4 regions of the Arthrobacter caoxuetaonis genome follow, and region 1 is predicted to be linked to each of the others. Evidence: riboswitches for the same ligand, from Rfam matches in the RefSeq annotation. Region 1 holds a riboswitch; each other region holds the start of a gene.
What was found. A riboswitch is a leader RNA that binds a small molecule or an ion and turns the genes downstream of it on or off. The one in region 1 is predicted to bind S-adenosylmethionine.
Positions count from the first base shown of each region.

Region 1 (4,460 bases):
GCGTCCGGGCCGAGGATGGAGGCGTTCAGCGAATCGGTTTCGCTGGTGAAGCGCACCCCGCCTTCGATGACGTTGGTGTGGTTCTTCAGCTTGTTGGCGGTCGACGCCGAGCCGGTGAAGGAGACCATGTCACGGTAGTCGAGGTGGTCCAGCAGGTCCCGGGCGGAGCCGGAGATCAGCTGCAGCGAACCTGCCGGAAGGATCCCGGATTCGATCATCATGCGCACTGCGGCTTCGGAGAGGTAGCCGGTGGGCGTTGCGGGCTTCACGATGGTGGGAACGCCGGCGATGAACGCAGGAGCGAACTTCTCGAGCATGCCCCAGACCGGGAAGTTGAACGCGTTGATCTGCACGGCGACGCCGGGGATCGAGGTGTAGACATGCTCGCCGATGAAGGAGCCGTCCTTGGAAAGCACCTCGGCGGCACCGTCGATGACGACCGTGGAGTTGGGCAGTTCGCGGCGGCCCTTGGAACCGAACGTAAAGAGCACACCGATGCCGCCGTCGATGTCCACCAGGGAGTCGATCTTGGTGGCGCCGGTGCGGGCGGAGATTTCGTAAAGTTCCTTCCGGCGGCCGTTCAGGTACTGGGCCAGTTCCTTCAGCTTCAGCGAACGCTGGTGGAAGGTGAGGCCGGCCAGTCCGCGGTGGCCCACGGTGCGGCCGTGCTCCACGGCGGCGGCAATGTCCAGTCCGTCGGTTGACACCAGGGCGAGGATTTCACCGGTGCTGGCGTCCCGGACCTCAGTTGGGTTTGCGGCGGCGCTTTCCGGGGTCCACCACTCGTCCTGGACGAAGCTGGGGACGACTTGCACGTCTATGGCGGTTGAGGTCATCTTTGACGGACCCTTTCGATACTGGACGTTCGTTTTCCTGACCGGGCGAGTTCCGCTGGCTGCGGCTTCCGCCGGACACAGCGATAACTGACCGGACGGTCGGTAATGAATCCAGCCTACATGAGAGTGCCCTGCGGCACACTATGCCAAGCCCGGGATCCGGCTTTTTGACTCGCGGCTGCCCCGGCTGCCACACCACGTGTTTGCTCCTGTCCGCGGCGGCGCTACCGTGGGCCCGGACGACGACGGAAGGTACGACGATGAACCGGAACCCGATGCGCGGCTGGACGAAAGCAGGCCTGGTGCTGCTTCTCGGAAGTGTCCTAACTGCCGGCGGGGTTGCGGCTCCGGCGGCTGCGGGCGGCCAGGACCGCGGCCACCACCGCGGGTGGGACCGGGACCGCGGGTGGGACCACCACCGCGGCTGGGATCGGGGCTGGGATCGGGGCTGGGATCGAGGCTGGGATCGAGACAGGGACCGCGGCGGAGAAGTGGATTACGTTGCCCTGGGTGACTCCTACGCGTCGGGCTTTGGCGGCGGGCCGCTCCTCGATGCCTGCGGCCGGACTGCAGAAGGGTACCCGGCCCTGCTGGATGCCCTTCGCCGGGTGGATCGGGAGGCGGATGTGACGTGTGCCGGGGCGACGGCGTCGAGCACTCCCCCGGGCGCTCCAGCCGGACCCGTGGACCTGCCGGAGCAGATCGCCGCCCTGCGCGCGGATGGTTCCCTGAACCGGGGCACCGACCTGGTCACCGTCACGATTGGCGGCAATGACGTTCAATTCGGCGCCGTCGTCCAGGCCTGCATCGGTCCGGTGCTGCCGGAAACCTGTGCACCCGCCATTGCGAGTGCGACCGCTTACGCGCAAACCACCCTCACGGCGCAGCTGCAGGAATCCCTCCGCCAGGTTCGTGAACTCGCGCCGCGGGCCGAACTGGTACTCGTCGGTTATCCGTACCTGTTCGAAGCCGGAACCGCGGGACCGCTCAGCCCGGAGGCGGTGGCACTGTTCAGCCAGGGGACGGACGCGCTGAACGCGGTGCTGGCCGGACAGGTACAGCGCGGAGAAACCTTCGTGGATGTCACGGATGAGTTCGCCGGGCACGGCGTGGGGTCCGCGGATCCATGGATCATCGCCCTGGGCAGCGAGTTTCAGCTGCACCCGAATGCCACCGGCTACCGCGAAGGCTACCTGGCGGCCATCACCGCAGATGTCCATCTGGGGCATGGGAAGGGCCACTGCCGCGGCCGGCGGTAACCGTTGTCATTGCCGAAACAAGACGCGGCAAGGGACGGGTGCCACCGGCACCTGCTAACGTAATCAATGCTTCACGAGACATGGCCTCCGCACCTTCCCGGTGCGGAAAAGCTCCGACTGGCCATGCACCAACCCCACTGTTCGGCGGGTGGTTCGGATGACGAAGCGGCCCGCGTCCAACCGGAGCGGGCAAGGACACTCTCTTTCGAAGGACACGCTGTGCTTCCCTCCAGTGACCCGCGCTGCACCGCCTTTTCCCCCGGCCACAAGATCCATTGGATCCACGGCGGCCGGCTCAACCGCTACGAGGACTGGATCGACGTCGAAGTCCACGCCGATCCGGAGCTGGACCTGATCTACCTGATAATCGCCGGGCAGCAGCAGCTTATGTGGCACCACGACATTCCGCTCCTCGCCGAAGCCCTCGCGCTCAGCCCCGGGCAGCCCCAGTGGTGCCCCCGGTATTCGTCCCTGATGGTCCCGGGCGCCTTCGAAGGCCGCAACCGGAGTTCTTTTTTCTACTTGGCTACTACCGGGCGGGCGGCTCCCTGCCGGGGACGGGTTCCGCGACATGATCTGAGGATGCAGGACAGCGATTCCGCGTAGGGCAATACTTGGGCGGATTGTTCAGGGGAAGGGGCCGGATGGACACAGCCGAGGTGCGGTTGTGGTGGCTCCCGGTTGGTGCCGGCGGCCATCTGGTGGTCCGCACCAGCCGTTGGTGGGAGCTCTGGCGCGCGCTGCGCGAGCGGCGACGTCCCCGGCCCCTGTTCCACGCAGCACTGGAAGTCACCGCGCGCGGTTCCCGCTATGCGATTGAAATGACCCCGGCGTGGGGCCAGGGCACCGGTCCGCGCGGAGTCGTGGCCACGGGACCAGTGGGACTCCGGTCCCTCGGACGGCTCAGGCTGTTCCGGTACGAGGTGCGGTGCTGGCCGAACGGGGTCATACCGGACCTCGCCTTTGCGCCGGAACCGGCCCTCGTGTTCAATCTGGACGCTGCCGGTGCCGAGGCCCTGCTTGCCCGGGTGCCGCAGGTGCCCCTGAAGGTGTGGGGCGCGAAGGTGCCCGGCGGCGACATGTGGAACTCGAACTCCCTGGTTTCCTGGCTGCTGCAGACCAGCGGTTTTGACGCCGCGGCCCTGCAGCCCCCGCAGGGCGGCAGGGCTCCAGGCTGGCTTGCCGGCATTGATGCCGCACGCCCGCAGTCTCCCCCGGCAGAAGCCGGACAGCGGCCTTAACGGCAGCAGCCCGCATGCTCCGGCCTCAAAGGGGCGAAGGATGCGGGCTGCCGCTCGTTATGAAACTAGCTCCAGTCGAAGAACCCCTTGCCGGTCTTGCGGCCAAGCTCGCCGCGGGCCACCTTGTCCCGCAGGATCTGCGGCGGCTCGAAGCGCGGGCCGAGTGTGGAGGCCAGGTACTCGGCGATGCCGAGGCGCACATCCAGCCCTACAATATCCGTGGTCTTCAGTGGGCCGGTCGGGTGCTTGTAGCCCAGGACCATGGCCGCGTCGATGTCTTCAGCGGACGCAACACCCTCTTCCACCATGCGCATCGCCTCGAGCGCGATCGCCACACCCAGGCGGGAGCTGGCGAAGCCCGGAGCGTCATTGACGACGACGGGAGTCTTGCCCAGGTCGGCCACCCAGGTTCGGGCGGCCTCGGCGAGCTCTTCGGAAGTCTGCTTGCCCAGGACCACCTCGATCAGGGTGGAGGCAGGAACCGGGTTGAAGAAGTGCAGGCCGCAGAAGCGCTCCGGACGCTGCAGCTTTTCGGCCAGCTCCGAAACTGAGAGCGAGGACGTGTTGGAGGCGAGCCAGGCGCCGTCGCCCAACTGCTCCTCCACAGCGGCCAGCGCGGCAGCCTTCAGGGCGAAGTCTTCCGGAACTGCCTCGACGACCAGGCCTGAGCCGGCGAAGTCTGCATAATCGGTGGAGACGCTGAGCCTGGCAACCAGGGCATCGAGGGTCTCGTCCGTGGTGCCGCGCTCAACGCTCTTGGCGAGGTTGGAGGCAACGCGCTCGTACGCTGCGCTGGCTGCCTGCTCATCGCGCTCAACCACGACGACGGCGGCACCGGCGGTGCAGAAGGCGTGGGCAATGCCCGCGCCCATACGGCCGCCGCCGAGGACACCGACCTTGGAGGGAACTGTCATTTGTTTTTCTTCCTTTCCAGGAAAGCCTGCATGCGGTCGAACTTCGCCTCGGACTCGAAGAGGATGCCCTGGGCGAGGGTGTCGATCACGGGGTGCGCCTCGGCGGGCGCGTGGAACACGGACTTGGTGATGCGTACGGCCAGCGGGTCCTGCTTGGCGATCCGGTCAGCTAGTGCGTTGGCGGCGTCCATCAGGTTTTCCGCCTCGTGG
Region 1 covers NZ_CP099466.1:2,940,157-2,944,616, forward strand. The annotation lists gene paaZ (phenylacetic acid degradation bifunctional protein PaaZ) at 1-836, opposite strand, end outside; gene NF551_RS13570 (SGNH/GDSL hydrolase family protein) at 1,097-2,095, shown strand; SAM riboswitch class IV at 2,165-2,297, shown strand; gene NF551_RS13575 (hypothetical protein) at 2,315-2,701, shown strand; gene NF551_RS13580 (hypothetical protein) at 2,740-3,336, shown strand; gene NF551_RS13585 (3-hydroxyacyl-CoA dehydrogenase family protein) at 3,402-4,250, opposite strand; gene NF551_RS13590 (enoyl-CoA hydratase/isomerase family protein) at 4,247-4,460, opposite strand, start outside.

Region 2 (4,460 bases), 1.7 Mb from region 1:
GGATCCCTTCCTTTATTCGGTGGGCGTGACGCTGGGGGACGACGCCGTCGAGAGCTACTTCGGCCTGCGCACCTTTGGCCGCGGAGCCGGCCCGGACGGACACCAGCGCCTGCTGCTCAACGGGCGGCCGTATTTCCACGCCGGACTGCTGGACCAGGGGTACTGGCCCGACGGGCTGTACACGGCGCCGTCGGACGCGGCCATGGTCCACGACATCCAGACAGCCAAAGACCTGGGCTTCACCATGCTGCGCAAACACATCAAGATCGAACCGCTGCGCTGGTACCACCACTGCGACCGCCTGGGGATGCTCGTCTGGCAGGACCTGGTCAACGGCGGGGAAGGTGACGGCAGGGCACAGGAATGGGTTCCGCTGCCCGGCCGGGGGAGCCGGAGCGACCGGCGGTATGCGAAGTTCGGCCGCAGTGATGCCGCGGGGCGGGAATCGTTCCGGCGAGAAATGCGGGAGACGGTTGACCTGCTTCGCAGCGTGCCCAGCATCGCGCTCTGGGTCCCGTTCAATGAAGGCTGGGGACAGTTCGACGCCGCTGCGATCGCCGCCGAGCTGGGCGCACTGGACCCTACCCGCTGCATCGACCACGCCAGCGGCTGGCACGACCAGGGAGCGGGAGACGCCAAGAGCCTCCACGTCTATGCCGTGCCGTTCCACATCCGGAAGCGCTGGCAGCGAGACCCCAGGGCGATCGTGCTTTCCGAGTACGGCGGCTTCAGCCTTCCGCTGGACGGGCACACCTGGAACAGCAAGGTCTTCGGCTATGGCAAGACCCTCCGCACGTCCGAAGAGCTCGCCCATGCCTACTCCAACTTGCACCGGACCCAGATCCTTCCCGCCGTCAGCCAAGGCCTCGCTGCCAGCGTCTACACCCAGCTCACCGACGTCGAGGATGAGGTCAACGGCCTGCTCACCTACGACCGCCGGGTGCTGAAGGTGGATCCGGCCGTCGTCCGTGAACTGAACTCTGAGCTTTTGGCGGCTGGGTCGGCTTTGTGAACCTGAGAGCCGGAGTGATGCCTGGACCAGGCCGGCCGGGGCGCCCGCGGGTTTGAACACCTCGGACCAGCTCCAGCGGAGAAACCCTACGCCTGTGGCCCGGATTGCGTCCTCGCGCCAGCCTGTCTAGGCGCGTGGGCGCAGTTGTGGAAGGCCGGCTCGGAGTAACGCCTGGACCAGACCGTCCGGGGCGCCCGCGGGTTTGAACACCTCGGACCAGCTCCAGCGGAGAAACCCTACGCCTGTGGCCCGGATTGCGTCCTCGCGCCGCTTTTCCTGCAGCAAGGCATGTTCGGGCTGAGTCCCGCCATCTGTCTGAGTCTTTCCGTACTTCACTGCGCCGTCGAATTCGCCAACGAGTTCCTGCTGCTTCCAGAAGAAATCCGTGCGTCCAAGCAGACGTCCGCCAGGAGAATGAAAACTCTGCTGCAGCTCCGGAGCGGGGAAGCCATTGCGGTGGATGACGGCGCGGGAATAGGACTCGCCGGGAGATTCGGACCTCTCATCGGCGAACGTGATGACGCGCATCGCTCTCACACGCTTGGCCTGTGTAGGCAGGCCCTGCGCCAGCTGCCGCAGGGCGTCCTTCTCCAGGGCCTGGAGACCTCGCCGCCGGTCGGGGCGGATGACGTGGTCCATTGCCGGAACTGCTTGCTCGAAAGGCAGGTAGGCAGCCATATCAAGGACGGTTTGTGCCTTGGAAGTGACGGGCAGTCCGTCGACCGTAGTCAGCGGCTCCAACAGGCGTCTTCGAGCCCAGCGGAGGTCACCGCGGCGGTGGCCGTTGACGGGAGGCAAAGCCAGCAGCATGACCTCAAGCGGCGTTCCGATCGTCGGAATTCCCCAGATCACTGCCGCCGACTGCTGGATGAGGACCCGTCGAGTCCTTCCGGATTGTACGGCCGCCGCAAGTCTCAGGCGCTCGCGCTCCCAGGGGCTAAGCCCCGCCCAGGACTGTCCATCCAAATAGACACCGGGCCTGATCCGGACCAGCTCACCCGTGGTGCACCGAAGCGCAAGGGAACGGCGTCCGGGCCCATCACGATCGGCATCGACGGAGTAAAGCAGGTTTGCGCACATGGATCCAGCTTCGAATGCTGCGGGTCAACCGCGGGAACCAGTTGCTGATCTGTGGAAAAGGTCAGGCCTTAGCAGCAGGTGGTCATCGGCAGAAAGACTGCGTTGAGGGCGGAATCGTCCGTTAGGGGAGAATCTGGGCACGGCGCCAAGCAGTATTTTCCCCGGATGGCCAGAAAGACCCGGAACGCAGCGAAATCGTGTCACAGGGTGCAGCGTTTTCCCCGAGTACAGTGTTTTGGGGGACATAGTGCAGCGAAACCCCGAAACGCAGTGAAATCCCGGCCTCGAAACACACGAATCCGGCCTCGACGCCCCAGACGGACCTCGAAGCAGCGGAACCTAGATCTCGACGAGACCCTTGTCAGTCCCGAACGTCACAGACATGATGCCGGGGGTTCCCTTGGGGGAGACCCAGGTGACGTCAAGGCCGTCGAGCGGCTTCTCCACCGGCTGGCCGAGCCACTCGGTGACGCGCTGGGCGGAGCCGGCAATCGTGAGGGATTCAAGGGAGACCGTGCCGGCAAAGGCACGGGAGGGGTGCAGGTCCGCCTTGTCCTCATCCCAGCGGAGCATGTACGGGACCTGCGGGTCGGCGATCAGGCCATTGATGCCGATCTGCTGCCAGGTCAGTTCCTGGCCGTCGGGGAACTTGCGGTTTCCGGGGACGGCGGAGCGGCCGAGCCGTTCTTCGAAGGGTGCGAGGTCCTCCACGGCGACGCACCATCCCATCCAGCCGCCGCCTGCCTCGGAGCGTGCACGGACGGCCTGGCCGAAGGGTGCCTTGTCGGAAGCGGGATGGTTCAGGACCTCAACCACTTCCAGATACTGGTGGTTAGCCAGCGGAATGATCATGTTCCGGGTGCCAAAGCGGGGGTGCACCCCGCCCTTGACGAAGTCGGTTCCAAGGGCAGAAGCAATACGTTCCGTGGTGGCCAGCAGGCCGTCGGATTCGCAGGCATAAGAAACATGATCCAGGCGCATGCGAACATCTTGGCACGTTGTGACCTGTGTCTCGACCAAGGCAAGCCTTAGCTCGGCAAAAGGTATCTGGATCAGCGGATTTTTCCCGGATTCACGCTGCGTCATATGGGTTGCGCAACTCCGGCTCCGTTGGTTCTATAGGTACAGGTCATGAGTGCCAGCAGATAGCCCCGGCTTGCTGGCCGGCAACCCTCCAACCGCGGTGGGGTGCCCCGGGTGAAGACCTGGCTGGACACCACAAAGGGTGTCCGGCAAGCGCGGGCCACACGTCTGGTACCGGAGTTCTTCCGGCATCGGTACCTGTGGGGCCCCTGGTCATTAAGGGAGCAACATGTCTGCCAACTGGTCATTCGAAACCCGCCAGATCCATGCAGGACAGGAGCCCGACGCCACCACCGGCGCCCGTGCCCTTCCCATCTACCAAACGACGTCCTTCGTTTTCCCCAGCGCGGAAGCTGCAGCGAACCGTTTTGCGCTCGCAGAGCTGGCTCCGATCTACACCCGGATCGGCAACCCCACGCAGGAAGCAGTGGAGAACCGCATCGCCTCCCTGGAAGGAGGTGTTGGGGCCTTGCTGCTTGCCTCCGGGCAGGCCGCGGAAACCTATGCGATCCTCAACCTGGCCCAGGCAGGGGACCACATTGTGGCCAGCCCCAGCCTGTACGGCGGAACCTATAACCTCTTCAAGCACACGCTGAAGAAGTTCGGCATCGACGTCACCTTCGTCGCCGACCCGGACAACCTGGACCAGTGGCGCGAAGCCGTACAGCCCAACACCAAGGCCTTCTTCGGTGAAGTCGTCTCCAATCCGCGCCAAGACGTCCTGGACCTGGAAGGACTCTCCGCTGTCGCGCATGAGGCGGGCATTCCCCTGATCGTGGACAACACCCTGTCCACCCCGTATCTCATCCGTCCCATCGAATGGGGAGCGGACATCGTGGTGCACTCCGCCACCAAGTATCTCGGCGGGCACGGCACCGCGATGGCCGGCGTGATCGTGGACTCCGGCAACTTCGACTTTGCCGCCGATCCGGAAAAGTTCCCCGGCTTCAACACCCCTGATGAGAGCTACAACGGCCTGGTGTATGCCCGGGACCTCGGGGTCAACGGTGCACTGGGCGCCAACCTGGCGTTCATCCTCAAGGCACGGGTCCAGCTGCTGCGCGACCTCGGCTCGGCAGTATCTCCGTTCAACGCTTTCCTGATCGGCCAGGGCCTGGAAACCCTCAGCCTCCGGCTGGAGCGGCACGTGGAGAACGCCGTCGCCGTCGCGGAATGGCTGGAGGCGCACGACGACGTCCTTTCCGTCGCGTACGCAGGCCTGGAGTCCAGCCCGTGGTACGAACGCGGGCGCAAGTACGGGCCGCGCGGCACCGGTGCGATCGTG
Region 2 covers NZ_CP099466.1:1,232,283-1,236,742, forward strand. The annotation lists gene NF551_RS05540 (glycoside hydrolase family 2 protein) at 1-1,012, shown strand, start outside; gene NF551_RS05545 (hypothetical protein) at 1,139-1,864, opposite strand; gene NF551_RS05550 (VOC family protein) at 2,432-3,073, opposite strand; SAM riboswitch class IV at 3,220-3,337, shown strand; gene NF551_RS05555 (bifunctional o-acetylhomoserine/o-acetylserine sulfhydrylase) at 3,405-4,460, shown strand, end outside.
Region 2: linked by a shared signal. The riboswitch ahead of NF551_RS05555 (bifunctional o-acetylhomoserine/o-acetylserine sulfhydrylase) and the one ahead of NF551_RS13575 (hypothetical protein) in region 1 are both predicted to bind S-adenosylmethionine.

Region 3 (4,460 bases), 800 kb from region 1:
AGGGCACCGGCATTACGGAAGGAAGACCATGCAACTGCAAAATAAGACCGCGATCATCACGGGCGGCGCCGGAGGGATCGGGCAGGGAATCGTCCGCCGCTTCCTGGCCGAAGGGGCTAAGGTTGCCGTCGTCGACATTGACCAGGCGCAGGGAGACAAGCTCCTGGCTGAACTCGATGGCCAGGGCGACGTTATTTTCATTGCCAAGGACATTTCCAAGGAGGAGAGCACCAAGGAGATCGTGGCGGAGACCGTGGAGCGCTTTGGCGGCCTGGATGTCCTGGTCAACAACGCGCATGCTTCCAAGCAGGCTCCGATTATGGAGACTACGCAGGAGATGTGGGACCTGTCCTTCAATACCGGGACCATGGCCACGTTCCACCTGATGCGCGCTGCCTATCCAGAGCTGAAGAAGACCCGTGGAAGCATCATCAACTTTGCCTCCGGTGCGGGCATGAAGGGCCTTCCCAACCAGGTCACCTACGCCGCCGCGAAGGAAGCCATCCGCGCCATTTCACGCACGGCGGCCAACGAATGGGCCAAGGACGGCATCCGCGTCAACGTGGTCTCCCCGATCGCGCTCACCCCGGGCATCGCCCAGTGGAGCCAGGCGTTCCCGGAGGCCTTCCAGGAAGTGGTGGACGGCATTCCCCTGGGCCGTCTGGGCGATCCGGAGACGGACATCGCTCCGATCGTGGTGTTCCTGGCCAGCGAACAGTCCCAGTACATGACCGGCCAGACGCTGATGGCCGACGGCGGCTCGATCAAGATCTACTAGATCCTGCCGGCAGGAAGCGGCGGCTGCGTGCCGCCGCTTCCTGCTGTCCTGGCTAGAGCTCCGCAGCCACGGCGTTCAGCACCTCGGTGACGTCGGCCTTGCCCTGCCCGTAGTCGAAGATGGTGGTCGGAACGTGGGGTGTACTGGTGGCCACCACCCGTGTGGTTGCAGCGTCCACCGGCTCGAAGGTGAGCACAATGTCTTCGCCGAACGTCTTCCACGTGGTTCCCGCCACCAGCTCTGCCCGCTCCTGCCAGATCCCGGTGAGGGTCATCCGTGGAAGCCTCACCCCGGCCCGTTCGACGGCAGGAGGGAGCGCCGAGACAGGCGCCGCGACCACCATTTCCCCGCGGGCCCGGGCGCGCTTGGAGGTGACGTTCAGACTGAGAGCTTTGGTGTTCCCCGCATTTGTCATGCGCACGAGCCTAACGGAACCCCCGCAGGGCCGGCCTAGCGGCGGACCGCAGGGTCCAGCCGGAACCGCGCGCCGCGGTGGTCCTCCGGAAGCTTGTCACCTGCACCGAAGAGCTTCTGGCGCAGGGTTCCGGGGGCATACTCCGTAGGGTACGCGCCGCGCTTCTGCAGCTCGGGCACCACGAACTCGACGACGTCCTCGAAGGTTCCGGGCGTGACCGCGTAAGCCAGGTTGAAGCCGTCGACGTCGGTCTCCTCGACCCAGCGGATCAGCTCCTCGGCCACCTCCGCACCGGAGCCGACCAGCCGCGGGCCCAGTCCGCCGATCCCGGCGGTCTCGGCGATGTCGCGCACTGTCCAGGGCTCGCCGTCGTCCTTCACTTTCTGGAAGTTCGCAGCCGCCGACTGGATGGCGTTGGATTTCACGGCGCCGAGCGGCTGGTCGAGTTCATAGGTGGAGAGGTCCACACCCATCCAGCCGGACATCAGCGCCAGGGCGCCTTCGTCGCTGGTGTAGCGCTGGTAATCCAGGTGCTTGGCTTCGGCTTCCTCGGAGGTGGCGGCCGTGATGATGGTCAGCAGGGTGTAGATCCGGATCGAGTGCCGGTCCCGGCCGGCGGCTTCCGCAGCGTCGCGGATCTTCGTGACCGTGGTCTTGAGCTTCTCCACCGTGGACGCGCCCACGAACACTGCTTCAGCGTTCTCCGCCGCGAAGCCGATGCCGCGCGGCGATGCGCCTGCCTGGTAGATCACGGGGGTGCGCTGCGGAGACGGTTCCGAGATGTGGATGCCGGGGACCTTGAAGTATTTGCCCTCATGGTTGATGTCATGGACCTTGGACGGATCCGTGAAGACGCCGGTTTCCCTGTCGCGGACGACGGCGTCGTCTTCCCAGGAACCCTCAAGCAGCTTGTAGACGACTTCGAGGTATTCGTCGGCGTGGTTGTAGCGCTCGTCGTGCTCGAGCTGGTCCTCCTGGCCCATGTTGCGGGCGGCCGAAGGCAGGTAGCCGGTAACGACGTTCCAGCCGACGCGCCCGTTGGTGAGGTGGTCCAGCGTGGAGAGCCGGCGGGCGAACGGGTACGGATGCTCATAGGCGGTGCCGGCGGTGACGCCGAAGCCCAGGTTTTCGGTGACCAGGGCCATCGCGGAGACCAGCAGCAGCGGATCATTCACCGGCACCTGCGTGCCCTGGCGGAGGGTGGCTTCGTTGGAGGAACCGTAGACGTCGTAGGTGCCCAGCACGTCGGCAATGAAGATTCCGTCGAAAAGCCCGCGTTCGCAGGTCTTCGCCAGGTGGGTCCAGTAGGAAAGCCTGGTGTAGTCCGCCGACCGGTCTTCGGGGTGGCGCCACAAGCCGGGTGACTGGTGTCCGACGCAGTTCATGTCGAAGGCGTTGAAGCGGATCTGGCGGGGAGCGCTGGTCATCGAAGAATCCTTTCCCAGGCGACGCACCGGGGACGGAGCGCCGTACTTGCCGCCGGCGGATTCGCCGGGCGACCGGATCGTCATCTGGGGCACCCCGCTACGGAAAGAGGGTTGCCGCCCAACCAGCCAGAGCTTTGCGTTGGGACTCATGATCCTGCGGCTCCAGTATGGGCCCCTGAGCCGGGGCCGGCGCAACCCCGGCCGTGTCACGCGGCGTAACGCCCGGCGTCGTACTTCCAACTCCGCCCGCCGCCGCGCCGCCTCAACGACCACCGAGAGGCCACTTACGGCTGGTTTGGGCGCTCAAAAGAGCCGTAAGTGGCCTCTCGGCGGGAAATAGGGCCGGAGGGACCCGGATTCGGAATGTTACGCGGGGACTTGCCCGCAGGCTGTCCGAGGGCGTTTAGTTGCACTTGACCATCCCGAGCGGCTGAGAGACCTGGATCAGTGAAGCCGCAGCAACCCTGGTCGGAGTGCTTCCTCCTTGAGGCACTGCGATAGCGAGGTGGACGTCGCAGGAGGCCGCTAACCCGGCCCAGGACGTTTTCCGTAGGGTGCTACTGCCAGGACCGATGGAGTGTTCACATGACTGCAGTACTGTCCTCCGGCTCCCATGCCGTTTCCACTGCCCCGCGCCCCACCCCTGACTCTGCGCTGCCGGTAACGTTCGACGGCGTTGGCCGCGCCTTTGGTTCGGGCGCAAACGCCCACGTGGTGCTGCGCGACATCAATTTCGAGGTCCGTCCGGGCGAAGTCCTGGCCATCCTCGGCTCCAGCGGCTGCGGCAAGTCCACGCTGCTGCGCGCGACCGCCGGACTCGACGCCGCCTCCACCGGGCAGGTGCTGATCGACGGTACTGCCGTCCGCGGCATCGATGACCGGTGTGCCGTTGCCTTCCAGGAACCGCGGCTGCTTCCGTGGCAGACCCTGCAGGCCAACGTCGCCATCGGCCTGCCCAAGAGCACCAGTGCGTCCGAGGGCAAGGCCAAGGTCGCCGAGCTCCTCAAGCTGGTTGAGCTGGACAGCTTCGCGAAGCACCAGCCCCGCGCCGTGTCCGGCGGCATGGCCCAGCGCGCGTCGCTGGCCCGGGCGCTGGCCCGCAAGCCCGGCGTGCTGCTGCTCGACGAACCGTTCGGCGCCCTCGACGCCCTGACCCGCCTCAAGATGCAGGACCTGCTGCTGGACGTGCACCGCGCAGCTCCGGCCACTGTCCTGCTGGTCACGCACGACGTCGACGAGGCGCTGCAGCTCGCGGACCGGATCATTATCCTCGGCCGTGAACCGGGCAAGCCCGGTGCCACCATCACGCAGACCATCACCGTCCCGGGCGCCCGTCCGCGGGACCGTGCCTCGGCTGAACTGGCACGAATGCGCGGAGAGCTCTTGGCGAGCCTCGGCGTCGACCGCCACTAGGCGACCCCTCCTCCCCCACCGCCGCGGGCATTCCCGCGGCGGATGCCGCGGGCGATCCGTGCCCGCACCGCCCTTCTTCCCTGCCCTCCACTTCCTGAAGGAATTCCCCATGAACAGCCGTTCCCGCTTCTCCCGCCGCCCGCCCAGCTTCTCCCGCCGCCCGCCCAGCTTCTCCCGCCGTCCCCTCGCCGTCCTGGCCGCCGCTGCCGCAGCGTTCTCGCTGGCCCTCACGGGCTGCGTTGCCGGCGAAGACTCCTCCGGCGCTGCCGCCAATGATGCAGCCGACGGCGGCACCCTGAACATTGACTTCGCCACCTACAACCCGCTCAGCCTGGTCATCAAGGACCAGGGCTGGCTGGAAGCCACCCTTGAAGAGCAGGGCGTGGACGTGAACTGGGTGCAGTCCGCCGGATCGAACAAGGCCAAT
Region 3 covers NZ_CP099466.1:186,836-191,295, reverse strand. The annotation lists gene NF551_RS00980 (TetR/AcrR family transcriptional regulator) at 1-45, shown strand, start outside; gene NF551_RS00975 (SDR family NAD(P)-dependent oxidoreductase) at 29-778, shown strand; gene NF551_RS00970 (hypothetical protein) at 831-1,193, opposite strand; gene NF551_RS00965 (LLM class flavin-dependent oxidoreductase) at 1,229-2,620, opposite strand; SAM riboswitch class IV at 2,658-2,774, opposite strand; gene NF551_RS00960 (ABC transporter ATP-binding protein) at 3,206-4,033, shown strand; gene NF551_RS00955 (aliphatic sulfonate ABC transporter substrate-binding protein) at 4,143-4,460, shown strand, end outside.
Region 3: linked by a shared signal. The riboswitch ahead of NF551_RS00965 (LLM class flavin-dependent oxidoreductase) and the one ahead of NF551_RS13575 (hypothetical protein) in region 1 are both predicted to bind S-adenosylmethionine.

Region 4 (4,460 bases), 1.2 Mb from region 1:
TTATTCGCGCTGATAGCGGCCGTGGTGTGTTCGGCAGCGGTGGCGGCACTGTTTTCAGTTCTGGCCGCGCGGGCTGCCATGCGCCCGCTGGCCCGGGCCCTCGAGCTGCAGCGCAGGTTCGTCTCTGACGCCAGCCATGAACTGCGCACGCCGCTGACCCTGCTGAGCACCCGGGCCCAGCTGCTGCGCCGGCGCGCCGCGGGGCAGGCAGGCGGAGCGTCTCCCGGGGAGCTGGACCGCCTCATTCAGGGGCTGGATGAGGTGGTGGCAGACGCAGGGGTCCTCACCGGAATCCTGGACGACCTGCTGGTTGCCGCGGATCCGCGAAAGCCCGGGACGCTGGAAGAGGTGGATCTGGCAGCCGTTGCCCGGCAGACAGCCGCCGCCTTCGGCCCCGCCTTTTCCGACCGGGGCCTTGCCCTGCACGCCCAACTGCCGGACGTGCCGGTGCCTGTCCTGGGCAACGAAGCGGCACTTCAACGGGTCTTCACCGCGCTGTTGTCCAACGCTCTGGATTTCGGGCGGACGGAAGTTACCGTCTCCGTAGCCGCGCGGAACCGCGACGCCGTGGTCACGGTGGCAGACGACGGCCCGGGGCTGCCGCCGGAGCTCGCCGGAGCACTGTTCGACCGCTTCTCCTCGGTACGCCCGGCCCCGGCAGGGCACACCCGGCACTACGGCCTGGGCCTTGCGCTGGTCGCAGAAATCGCCGCACGGTTCGGCGGATCAGTCAGCGCTGAACCGGAAACAGGCCATGGCGCCGTCCTGGTGGTGCGGCTGCCCCTATCCGCACGGGGCTTCTAAGAATCCTCGAAGAATCGCGGCGTTGGATAGATGGCGTAGGAATATCCAAACTCAAGGGAGGTGTCACCAATCGTGGCGATTGGGAGCAAAGCGAAGAAGGTCATCATCTGGACCGCCAGCGGTCTGGCCGCCGCCGGCCTGCTCGCCGGAACGTTCTTCACGGGTATGGCCGTTGGGGACAATATGGAGACTGCATCGGTGACGTCCGAACAGGAGCAGGGCCAGGACCAGGGCCGCGGCGGCGACCGGGAACGGCGCGGGCCCGAAGACGCCCAGGAGCGCGACGGCGGCAGTGACGAAGCCCGGCCGGATCGGCAGGACACCCAGGACGGGGATGATCCGAAGCCCGGCAAGGAGAATGCTGACGGCCAGGCCGACGAAGGCCGGGAAGACGGACAGCACGACGACGGGGCCGATGGCGGTGACCGCGGTGATCGGGAAGATCGGGACGGCGACCGCGGCAAGGGCGGAGGCCACGGCCGCGGCGGCCACCACGGCGACGCCCCCGAGGACGGCGACGCGCCTGAGGAATCAGAGACTCCGGCGGAACAGTCCTGACTTAGGACGGCAGCAGCTGCGCGGAGGCTGTCTCGCGGTGCGCGGGTTCGCCGGATGCGAGGGCAAACAGCGCGTAGTTCAACGGGCCGGCCGCTATCAGCGCCGTGCACCGTTCGGCAAGGTGCGGCTCGGTGAGCCCTGTCGCGTCCTGGTACCAGCGGACCACGTCGTCGAGGGAACCCGGCGAGATGAGGTGCACGTACATAAACTCCAGGGCCGGGTCACTCACCTTCGCCGTGGTCCAGTCCAATACGGAGACGATCCGTTTGGCGTCATCGAGCAGCAGATGCGCGGGATACAGCTCCCCATGGGTCAGCACCGTCCGCTGCGGCCAAAGCCGGTCATCGGCCAGCCACTGTTCCCAGCCGGCCAGCAGCTCCGGGGCGATGCGGAACTCGGCGCGCACCTGTTCCAGTACCTTCGACCAGTGCCGGCGGACGCCGTCGGGAGTCTCGGCCGGGATGCCCGCGGCGGCCGCGGCCGCCGCGTCCATCCCGTGCAGCGACGCGATCAATCCGGCCAGGGAGTGGAGGTACGTCGGATCCGACGGGTCAAAGTGCCATTCGGGCTGGTTGTCCCGGTCCACCGTGAGCCCCGGGCTGCCCGGAAGCAGGGGATAGGCAATGAGGTCCGAACTCTGGATCTTCCATTCCGGAACCGCTGCAGGAAGGCGCGGACGCACGAAATCAAGGATCGCCTGCTCGCGTTCCTGGCCGGCGGCAACGTCCGCGCGCCGTGGGATCCGAAGTACCCAGTCCCCGCCGTCCGGTGCGGAGGCGAAAGCGACCCGGTAATCCAGTCCGGCTTCGTTGAAACGGACGGTGCCTGGTTCCAGGGCGAGTCCGTGCCGTGCTGCCAGAGTGCATATATCGGCTGCCGTCAGATCCCGCGCTTCGCTCATGGCTTCCTTTTCTCCCGGTTTACAAGGCCCCGCCCGGGGCTGGTTCCGTGACGTCCTGTTACGCAGGATGTCATGTGCCACTGCATAAGTCGTCATAAAGCAGGCGCGTTTTGGTTACGTGGCCCAGATGTTCCTAGCCTAGGGACGGAATCAAGAGTTCCAGCCAATGGCCCTGGCCGGCTGGACAGCAACCCTCTCGTCGTAGCGGGGTGCTCCAGGTGATGATTCGGCCTCGGCGGAGACTTTCCGCGAGGCAAGTACGGCGCCGGCACTGCCCTCCAGCGGCCTGCGCCTCCACCTTGTCCGCGGAGCGCCGCGGACCCTTTTGGGAGAAGAGCCACACCATGAAACTCAGCAGAATCCTGGCGATTGCAGCCGCCCCGCTCCTGGCACTGACGATGGCCGCCTGCGGCTCAGCCTCCGGGGACGAAGGCACTGTGAAGATCGGCGTGGTTGGAGCCAGCGATCCGTACTGGGCCACCTACACCGAGGCCGCGAAGGCGGAAGGCATCGACGTCGAAATCGTTGACTTTGCCGAGTACACGCAGCCGAACCCGGCACTGACCGAGGGCGAACTGGACCTGAACCAGTTCCAGCACATCATCTACCTGGCCCGCTACAACGTTGCCAGCGGCGCAGACCTCACACCGATTGGCTCCACGGCCATCTACCCGCTGGGCCTGTACTCCACCCAGTACGACTCGGTGGAAGACATCCCCGAGGGCTCGACGGTGGCGGTGCCCAACGACGAAAGCAACCTGGCCCGCGGCTTGCTGGTGCTGCAGTCAGCCGGGCTGGTCAGCCTCAAGGACGGCGGCAGCGTCTTCGCGACCCTTGACGACCTCGACGAAGCCAAGTCAAAGGTCAAGGTGACCACCCTTGAGGCTTCCCTGACCCCCACGTCGCTTCCCGACGTCGCAGCAGCGATCGTCAACAACGACTTCGTCGAAGACGCGGGCCTCAAGGCCGAAGACGCCATTGCCCAGGACGATCCGTCGGATCCCAAGGCCATCCCGTACGTCAACATCTTCGCAGCGCGTGCCGGCGAGGAGGAGAACGAGACCTACCTCAAGCTCGTGCAGATCTACCAGGAAACGCAGGCAGTCCAGGACGGTGTCCAGAAGGCTTCAGGCAACACCGCCGAATTCCTGAAGGTCCCGGTCCAGGACCTGCGCGATTCGCTCGCCGAGGTCCAGCAGGACATCGAAAACCTGGACTAGTTCCTGCCCGTTCCACCGCGTCCCGGGTCCGGCTGCGGCCGGACCCGGGACGCTCGTTCTGCAAGGGAAACCATGCCACTCATCACACTGCGGAATGTCTCCAAGACCTACCCGCCCGCCCGCCGGGGCGAAGAGCCGGTCACGGCGCTGCGGGACATCAACCTGGAGATCGAAGCCGGCGAAATCTACGGAATCATCGGCTACTCCGGAGCGGGAAAAAGCACCCTGGTCCGGTTGATCAACGCGCTGGAGACTGCAACCTCCGGCGACATCACGGTCGACGGCCGGCAGGTCACGGGCGTCCCGGAGCGGCAGCTGCGGCAGCTGCGCCTGGACATCGGGATGATCTTCCAGCAGTTCAACCTCTTTAACTCCAAAACCGTCCGCAACAACGTGGCCTATCCGCTGCGGGTAGCGGGCCGGAGCAGGGCTGAAATTGCCGCACGGACCGCCGAGCTCCTGGACTTCGTGGGACTCACGGACAAGGCGGACAACTTCCCGGAGCAGCTCTCCGGCGGGCAAAAGCAGCGCGTGGGCATTGCCCGCGCCCTGGCAGCGTCGCCCAAGATCCTCCTCGCAGACGAAGCCACGTCGGCCCTTGACCCGGAGACCACGCATGAGGTCTTGGAACTGCTGCGCCGGGTGAATCGCGAGCTGGGCATCACGATTGTGGTGATTACCCACGAAATGGACGTCATCAAGAACCTGGCCACCAAGGTCGCCGTCATGGACGGAGGACGGATCGTGGAACAGGGTGAAGTGTTCGAGGTGTTTTCCAACCCCCGCGAGGAATCCTCACGGAAGTTCGTTTCCACTGTGGTCCGGGGCGTTCCTTCAGCGGCCGACCTGGCGACGCTGCGAAACAGGCACGAGGGAAGAATGGTCACTCTGTCCTTCCGGGACGGCGGCGCGTCCCAGTCGGACGTGTTCGTTGAACTGGCAGCCGCCGGAGTGGAGTTCGAACTGGTCTACGGCGG
Region 4 covers NZ_CP099466.1:1,719,108-1,723,567, forward strand. The annotation lists gene NF551_RS07870 (sensor histidine kinase) at 1-804, shown strand, start outside; gene NF551_RS07875 (hypothetical protein) at 877-1,362, shown strand; gene NF551_RS07880 (macrolide 2'-phosphotransferase) at 1,364-2,263, opposite strand; SAM riboswitch class IV at 2,412-2,529, shown strand; gene NF551_RS07885 (MetQ/NlpA family ABC transporter substrate-binding protein) at 2,608-3,483, shown strand; gene NF551_RS07890 (methionine ABC transporter ATP-binding protein) at 3,556-4,460, shown strand, end outside.
Region 4: linked by a shared signal. The riboswitch ahead of NF551_RS07885 (MetQ/NlpA family ABC transporter substrate-binding protein) and the one ahead of NF551_RS13575 (hypothetical protein) in region 1 are both predicted to bind S-adenosylmethionine.